DNA from 4 places in the Shewanella sp. HL-SH5 genome. Region 1 is predicted to be linked to each of the others. Evidence: predicted binding sites of a transcription regulator. Region 1 holds the regulator's gene; each other region holds the start of a gene.
What was found. Region 1 encodes sigma-54, which starts transcription at its own class of promoters, with help from an activator protein. Its sites were predicted from a motif close to GTTGGCACGNNNNTNGNNT; they were not measured.
Positions count from the first base shown of each region.

Region 2: the regulator sigma-54 is predicted to act here: its motif matches at 1,170-1,188, upstream of ACRWQM_RS02330 (TorF family putative porin).
Region 3: the regulator sigma-54 is predicted to act here: its motif matches at 856-874, upstream of ACRWQM_RS14345 (P-II family nitrogen regulator).
Region 4: the regulator sigma-54 is predicted to act here: its motif matches at 1,292-1,310, upstream of ACRWQM_RS17870 (DUF1328 domain-containing protein).

Region 1 covers NZ_CP195038.1:3,604,972-3,607,180, reverse strand. The annotation lists gene hpf (ribosome hibernation promoting factor) at 1-76, opposite strand, end outside; gene ACRWQM_RS15735 (RNA polymerase factor sigma-54) at 103-1,596, opposite strand; gene lptB (LPS export ABC transporter ATP-binding protein) at 1,757-2,209, opposite strand, start outside.
Region 2 covers NZ_CP195038.1:564,665-566,873, reverse strand. The annotation lists gene ACRWQM_RS02340 (response regulator) at 1-568, shown strand, start outside; gene ACRWQM_RS02335 (HU family DNA-binding protein) at 692-964, shown strand; gene ACRWQM_RS02330 (TorF family putative porin) at 1,296-1,982, shown strand.
Region 3 covers NZ_CP195038.1:3,287,875-3,290,083, forward strand. The annotation lists gene ACRWQM_RS14340 (ammonium transporter) at 1-447, opposite strand, end outside; gene ACRWQM_RS14345 (P-II family nitrogen regulator) at 460-798, opposite strand; gene nrfA (ammonia-forming nitrite reductase cytochrome c552 subunit) at 1,127-2,209, opposite strand, start outside.
Region 4 covers NZ_CP195038.1:4,070,631-4,072,839, forward strand. The annotation lists gene ACRWQM_RS17860 (diacylglycerol kinase family protein) at 1-689, opposite strand, end outside; gene ACRWQM_RS17865 (hypothetical protein) at 751-945, opposite strand; gene ACRWQM_RS17870 (DUF1328 domain-containing protein) at 1,020-1,196, opposite strand; gene ACRWQM_RS17875 (NAD(P)/FAD-dependent oxidoreductase) at 1,624-2,209, opposite strand, start outside.

The DNA.
Region 1 (2,209 bases):
TTGTAAACTTACTTGTGACATATTCTCTTAGTGATTCAGTAATTTCAATATGATGACCCGTTAAGGTGATTTGCATATTTATCCTCCAATTGCCTAGGTAGATTATAAACTCTTACGTTGGTTTGAGGGAGGGATCATCATCGCTTCGCGGTATTTCGCTATGGTACGACGTGCAACATTAATCCCTTGTTCTGCCAGAAGATCTGCCATTTTACTGTCGCTTAGTGGTTTTTTCTGGTTTTCAGCAGCAACCAGCTTTTTAATAAAAGCTCTAATTGCTGTAGACGAACATTCTCCGCCATCATCAGTACTGACATGGCTAGAGAAAAAATACTTAAGTTCGAACAGTCCGCGCGGTGTGTGCATATACTTTTGTGTGGTGACACGCGAAATAGTGGACTCATGCATTTCGACAGCTTCAGCTATGTCATTCAACACCATAGGCTTCATGGCTTCAGCACCGTACTCAAAAAAACCTTGCTGAAATTGCACAATACAATTGGATACTTTAAGCAGGGTGTCGCTGCGGCTTTCTAAGCTTTTGATAAACCATTTGGCTTCTTGTAAGTGACCTCGAATAAATTGAGTGTCTGTTGAACTCTTACTGCTTTTTGCCATGGCGGCATATTGTTGATTAATACCTATTTTTGGCATGTTATCAGGGTTCAATTCAACCACCCAACGGCCATTCTTTTTGGTCACTGACACGTCTGGGATAACATATTCATCATCCGGTGGGGTGATCATCGTGCCAGGACGTGGATTTAAAGATTGAATTAATTCAATTGCTTCGCGCAGCTCATCTTCTTTTAGCTTAGTTTTGCGCATGAGTGTGCGAAAATCACGTCCAGCAATCAAATCTAAATAATCTTTGATTAACATTCTGGCATTATCAATATGGGGCGTGTCTGGTGCAAACTGAACAAGTTGAATCAATAAACATTCACTTAAGCTACGTGAGGCGACACCCAGAGGGTCGAAATGTTGTATACGTTTTAGTACCGCTTCGACTTCGTCTAATTCGACAGAATCATCGCCCATAGCTTCTAAAATATCTTCAGTACTTTGGGTGAGATAACCTGTGTCATCAATGGCATCAATAATGGCTGTGGCAATAGCGAGGTCTGTTTCAGAAAAAGGGGTTAGATTTTTTTGCCATTCTAAATGCTCGTATAATCCTTCGGATGTTTCACCTTGGAAGGGCATGTCATCATTTGGCATGCTGCCAGAACCCGAACCAGGGCTTGCCATTGGGGAGGCGCTGTACACTTCATCCCAGGTAGTGTCCATTGGCAAGTCTTCAGACATTTGCTCTTTAGTCATTGACTCTGCGGTGTCGACATTTGAAGTGTCTTTTTCGACTACAGGTGCGCTTACTTCATTGAAGTCAGTTTCTGATAGGTCTTTGGAGTTATCATTTTTGTTGCTAAGTGCTGAAAATTCATCTTCCATTTCAAGCAAAGGATTGGAATCTAATACTTGTTGAATTTCTTGCTGTAACTCCAAAGATGATAACTGCAGCAAACGTATAGCTTGTTGCAGCTGTGGGGTCATAGTGAGGTGCTGACCCATTTTAAGTTGGAGTGAAGCTTTCATTACTGCTGATCCCTAGAAGAATTCGGCTTTCTACACTGATTAAAGTGAGTGATAGTCGCAATTTTTTAACAAATGGTTTTACTTTACCTATACACGATCAATTAGCTTAGTCGCCAGAAACATTTTGCCAAGCAAGTGCTTCAGATCCTATTTAGATTAACTATAGCTTGAATTGTTCGCCTAAGTATACTGCTCGAACTTGCTGATTGTTGAGTACTTCAGTTGGGGTGCCTTCGGCAATCAAATTCCCCTGGCTAACAATATATGCCCGCTCACACACATCAAGTGTTTCACGGACATTATGATCAGTAATTAATACGCCTAGGCCACGGTGTTTGAGTTGCAGAATAATTTTCTTAATATCAATCACTGAAATAGGGTCAACACCCGCAAAGGGCTCATCTAACAATATAAATTTAGGATTGGCTGCTAAAGCGCGTGCAATTTCTACCCGTCGTCTTTCACCACCAGATAGCGACATGCCTAAGCTATCGCGAATATGGGTAATATGGAATTCTTCTAAAAGATGCTCCAGTTCCTGAATTCGCTCATCCGAAGTCATCGATTTTCGGGTTTGCAACACGGCCATAATATTATCGTGCACACTGAGTTT
Region 2 (2,209 bases), 1.1 Mb from region 1:
AAAACCAGAATACCAAGACATTCAGTTTATGTTGGTATCGAGTGAATGCCGCCGCGAGCAACTTGAAATTTTTAGACAGTCAGGTGTGGTTGCCATTTTACCTAAGCCTTTCAATTCAGATCATTTGGCTCGCGCATTAAACTCAACCATAGATTTAATCAGTAATGACGAATTAGATTTGAGCCATTTTGATGTGCATAATCTGAGAGTGTTGGTCGTTGATGATAGTCGTTTAGCACGTAACGTGATTAAACGGACCATTGGTAATTTAGGGATTAAAATTATTACTGAAGCAGAAGATGGTCAGCAGGCTATTAATCTAATGCAGCATAATATGTATGATTTAGTGATTACCGATTACAACATGCCCAGTGTTGATGGATTAGCGCTAACGCAATATATTCGTAATGAAAGCCAACAGTCACACATTCCTATTTTAATGGTATCGTCTGAGGCTAATGACACCCATTTAAGTAACGTATCCAGCGCTGGGGTTAATGCCCTTTGTGATAAGCCTTTTGAACCTAATTTAGTCAAACGGATCTTATATCAACTGCTTGAAGAGTAGCATAGTGGGTATTTCACAGTCTTTTTACCCTTTTATCGGACAAAATACTTTTAAAGCGTCAACGCTTATGGCATGTTAACCACGTTTTTAAAAACATTTCTATGGAAAGCAGAGAATATCAATATGAACAAAAGTGAACTGATTGCAAAAATTGCTGAAAACGCAGATCTAACTAAAGCAGAAGCTGGCCGTGCATTAAAATCATTTGAAGCAGCGGTAACTGAAGCGATGAAAAATGGCGAAAAAATTTCTATCGTTGGTTTTGGATCATTTGAAACCTCACAACGTGCTGCACGTACTGGTCGCAACCCGCAAACTGGTAAAGAAATTCAAATTGCCGCTGCAACTGTACCTAAGTTCAAAGCTGGTAAAACGTTAAAAGATAGCGTTAACTAAAAATAAGTTAACTGTTATTTTTAAAAGCCTCCTTTCGGAGGTTTTTTTATGCCCTATTTCTGTCAAATCGGGCAATCCTCGAATCAACATCGCCAGATCAGCTTACTGCACAACCCAAGTGCAATGCCGCACCATTACAAAGCAACCAATAGGCTTTCAACGTGTTCGAATTTTAGTAATTAGTTGATATATATGATATTTAAAAATTGGCACAACCTTCGCTTAACTCAGAGTAGATAAACCAACATTTAACACTCTGTCTCGATATATGAAGTTTTAAAGTCCTGACATACACAGTGTTAAATGCATAATAAAACTTTGAGGGAAGATGATGAAAAAATCACTATTACAAGCAGTTGCGTTATCAAGCACACTATTACTCAGCAGCACAGCTTTTGCCGAAGTATCCGCTAATATTGGCGCAACGTCTAACTACTTATGGCGCGGAGTCACCCAGACAGATGATGCGGTTGCTTTGCAGGGTGGCCTTGATTACGCACACGAGTCTGGTTTTTATGCTGGCACTTGGGCATCAAATGTCGACTTTGGTGATGCAGCAACCTATGAAGCGGACTTTTATGCAGGCTATGCTGGAGAGTTTGCTGAAGATTTCACTTACGACGTAAGCTATTTATATTACGCCTACCCTGATGCTGACAGCAGCTATGATTTTGGTGAAGTTTCATTTGTATTAGGTTGGAAATGGCTCGAATTAGGTTATTCAAAAGTGGTCAATGCTGATTCTGGGGTTTCTGGTGCTGACAGCGAAACTGATTGGAGTTACTTACAAGCTAATGCCAGCTTCCCTTTAACAGAGAAAGTCAGCTTAGGCGCTCATTATGGCTATTCAAAGGGTGATGTCGTTAAAGACCTATTTAGCGAAACCTATTCTGATTACAACGTGTCACTGAGTGCTGACACAGATGTTGGCACAGTATCTTTCATGGTTTCTAACACAGATTTAGCAGATGACGATGCAAAAGTCGTTTTAGGTTATTCATACGGCTTTGATCTATAGCAGTACAACAATGTGAATTGTTTGCTAATCTAGTAGGTAAGCAATTTTCATTGGCATGTTAAGTTGCGTTAACGTTACCTTAGGGTGGCGTTTTTATTTTTAAACCTTACCCTAATAATGACGATTCCAATGTTCGTCAATCTTCAAATAAAAAGCCGTGTACTTTCCCTCTTTTATATCGCTCAATTAGCTTGCCGGAAAATAACTGCTAAGCTCAAATAGTGAAG
Region 3 (2,209 bases), 320 kb from region 1:
AACAGGATAAATAATCGTCGTCATAAACACTGAAAATGCCAGGAAAGCCCATAACTTCATGCGTTCTGCAACCGCACCCGATACAATCGACATCGCGGTAGCAACAAATACAACTTGAAAGAAAAAGTCAGACTCTAGTGCGTGGTCAGCATCAGCAGCTTGCGAACCAATTAATGCTCCAAACGAAGGAATAATACCGCCTTCAGTATTGTCGACATACATGATGTTATATCCAACAAGTAAGTAGGTTACACAAGCGATTGCATATAAACATACGTTTTTAGTTAAAATTTCAGTGGTATTTTTTGAACGAACTAAGCCAGCTTCCAACATGGCAAACCCTGCTGCCATCCACATCACTAATGCACCAGAGATCAAAAAATAGAAGGTATCTAATGCAAAGCGTAACTCGCTAACAGTTAGTCCTAATTTTGCTAATTCTTCCATTATCATTGCCCCTTATAATGCTTCGTTATCAACTTCACCGGTACGAATACGCACGGCTTGTTCTAAATTAGTTACAAAAATCTTACCGTCACCAATTTTGCCGGTATGCGCTGCAGCGGTAATAGCCTCAATTAACATATCTAGGTTTTCTTCTTTAGTGGCTATTTCTAATTTTACTTTAGGTAAAAAATCCACTTGATATTCAGCACCACGATAAAGCTCAGTGTGACCTTTTTGACGACCAAAACCTTTCACCTCAGTAACTGTCATACCCTCAATGCCCATACCAGCTATTGCTTCACGGACATCATCCAATTTAAATGGTTTGATGATTGCGCTGACGAGTTTCATCCCGACCTCCAAAAATTAATAAAATATGAATTTGTTATATATTTGTTGATAAAACAGATTCAATCATCAGGCCAGTTTTTTAAGTTAATGTTTTAAAAAGAAATAGAGTAAATTTTCAATAAAAATAGCGACAATTTAGCACCATAATGGTGCACTAAAAACTAGGCCGCTTAATATTGGTGCAGCTCTACGATGAAATGAGCGAAGAAAAGATTAGCGTTAGTCAAGTGATAAACCGCATAAAAAAAGCCCTCTTTCGAGGGCTTTACTAAAGCATTTAGCTAATTCAAGTTAACTCTTCAAAGTTGCCTTGAGTAAGCTTAACAACTTACTTATAAGTCGCTTCGCGTTTTTTTGCTTCTTCTTGCCATTTAGGCACTAGATTTTTCTTGAATGCTTCTTTTTCTGCATTCATTGTTTTCATGTCCATGCCTAATGCTGCTTGCGCTTTTGCTTTAGTCGACGTGTCAGGATAAGCAATGGGTTGCTTAACACCTTTAGCCGCCAATAGATGAGCAAGCTTAATACGTGCATTAGCCGCTTTATCAACCGCGGTGCCTAAAATACGTAACGCTTCATCAGCTGCGTGAGCCGCAACACCATGTGATGCAGTTGCATAGTCCCAACGCCACTGTGAATGACGGATATCCATAAGGATAGGCTTCATTTCAGCTTCAGTTGCACCCGCATCCCAAGCCGCTTTTGCTTCAAAGTGAGCTTTAACTAATTGTGCTTCAGCACTGGCTTTAAGTTCACCTACTTTTTGCTTGCGTTCATTAGTTAAATTAACCATGAACTCTTTGCTTTGGCTATGGCAGGTAGCACAGGTTTCATCAAAACGGTCGAACGGATTACCCACTTTGTGATCGGTAAACTTACCTTTACCATTTGCTTTAGCCACTTTAGGCATATGACAATCTGTACAGGTTACGTTGTTTTTACCGTGCACACCTGCTTTCCAAGTTTCATAACCTGGATGCTGTGCTTTAAGCATAGGAGTTCGAGATACAGCATGGGTCCAATCAGAGAACTCCATATTGTCGTAGTAAACTTCCATTTGCTCAACAGTAGTTCCCATATCCCACGGGAACTTCACAAAACCTGGTTTATCCGCTGTTTTCTCGAAGTAGTACTCTACATGGCACTGCGCACAAACCATAGATTGCTTATCTTTACGTGACGCTTTATCAAAAGGTGTGCCAATTGCACCTAATGCACGATCGACATATGGACGAGAGATGCGTAATTTAGGCGATCCTTTTTCATGACAGTCACTACAACCGATTGTGTTAACAATTTCAGGTCCGCCTTTAGCCCATTTGCCCGCAAAATAGCCATCTTCGCCTTGCTCTTCGATTACACGGGGAACATCTGGACTTTTACAACTCCAACATGCCATCGGCATTGGGCC
Region 4 (2,209 bases), 470 kb from region 1:
ACTTTTGTAAATTGCCATTTATTCAAACGAGCGGTATGGCGAATTTCATTAATAGAATGCAACACATCCTCTAAATTACTTTTGCTATCGCGACAAGCAAGATAAGAAGCTAGCACGAGTACTGACCGTCCACGGCCTAGTGCACAATGTACTACAACCTTTTTACCGTTAAGTACCTGGTTATTTAGCCAATTTATCGCCTGATTAAGTTGTGCTTCCGAGGGGACACTATGATCTAAAACAGGCACATTTAAATAATCAATATCTTCAGCCAATAATGTGCCATCTAATGCATCAAATTCAGCCGTCACATCTAGAATGGCATCAACCCCTTGGGTTTTAAGGTATTCAATATCAGAAGGAAATAGACGGCATGCTAAATAGAGTTGATCTTCAATTTTTTGAATTGCGGGTACTTTATCGTGTTTTCTTGCCCAGGCATTATAAACCTGACACCCCAATAGAAAAGGGACAAATCCCCAGCTGATATACCAAGGAATTGAACCATTTTGTTTTTTACGAAAAACACCACCAGCATTAAACCAATAAGCAAAACTCACTAAACCCAAAGAGAATGCTAACCAACCAATAAAAAATTTAGCCCATGGTGAATTAAATAACACACACAAAAGCGCAGCTAATAAAGCCCCGCCTGTGTAGTAATACTTAATATTTATCTTGGTTAACATATAAGCGTCCTATTTTAAAAACAACAGAAATCAGCGCATTATTGTGCGCTGCCTAGTATCTTTAACAGTTAGGGTCTTCTGCTTTAAGACCTTCCTTTACGTCTTCACACGCGTCTTCAACTGCATTACCGGCGTCTGTCATCATCTCATCAACTTTTTCACCCGCATTTTCAGCTTTGTTATCAGAGCACGCGATCATGCCTACTGTTGTTAATCCTAATAAAATCATCATGCTTAATTTTTTTAGTAAATTCATATTGATCTCCTTGACCATGAGGCCATTCCATTTGTAGTTTATGTATTAAATTATAAGGCGTCACTTGTATCATGTTATGCCCTAGGTGCTTTACCTCGTATTGCACTTGCTACTAAAGAGATAACAAGTAACACAATAAAAATAAAGAAGATTATTTTCGCAATACCGGCAGCAGTACCAGCAATACCACCAAAACCTAACACCCCTGCAATGATAGCAATAACTAAAAACATCAATGTCCAACCTAACATAAGAAACCTCCTTGAGTATGGGACGATCAATAACGCACAAAAACAAACTAGTATTAATGAACAACTGTTTGTGTATCATTTAACTACTTTATACCAAGCCAACTTCATGCCAACCTTAAAAAAACCAACTAAGAGCCTAATAAGTAAAGAAAATAAATTCAAATCCTTTATTTCAATATCATTAACAAACTCAGTTATTGGCAATAATTACCGACAATTCGGTAAGAGTTTCACATTAATTATGGGGAAAGGAGCATTCCAATAAATTATTGGGGATATCGACGAAAAATCGAGGTGGTTACAACAAGATGACGAAGAGGCATTAGAAAAAGTATGAATAAAAAAACGATTGATTAAAGGAAAAACGACCTAAAGTTATAAAGCAGAGTTCCTCTGTATTTTGACAAAAGAACTCATAAAAAACTCTTTAAACAGCTAACCCCGCCGCAACGCCAGATGACCATGCCCATTGAAAATTAAACCCTCCTAACCAACCACTTACATCCATTACCTCACCAATGAAATACAAACCTGGTACCTTATTGGCTTGCATGGTTTTTGATGACAACTCATTAGTATCAACACCACCCAAGGTAACCTCTGCAGTGCGATAGCCTTCTGTACCATTCATGACAATAGACCAGTCATTTAACTCACTAGCCAGCGTTTCACGCTCGCCATGACCCAGTTGATTTAACGCTTTATCCAATTGCGCTTCTTCAAATAAGGCCTCAACTAATCGTTTCGGTAGCCATTGGCTAAGGGTATTTCGCAGGCTTTGTTTCGGATGATGTTTCAGTGCGAATTCGATTTTATCTAGCGCATTCTCACCCGGTAATAAATTGATAGAAATTGCCTCACCTGGTTGCCAGTAATTTGAAATTTGTAGCACTGCTGGGCCTGATAGGCCACGATGAGTAAACAGTAAGGCCTCACTAAATTGAGTGCCATCTTGAGCGGTAATGGTTGTCGGCACAGCAATACCCGATAACGGCTCAAAGCGCACTTTTTGT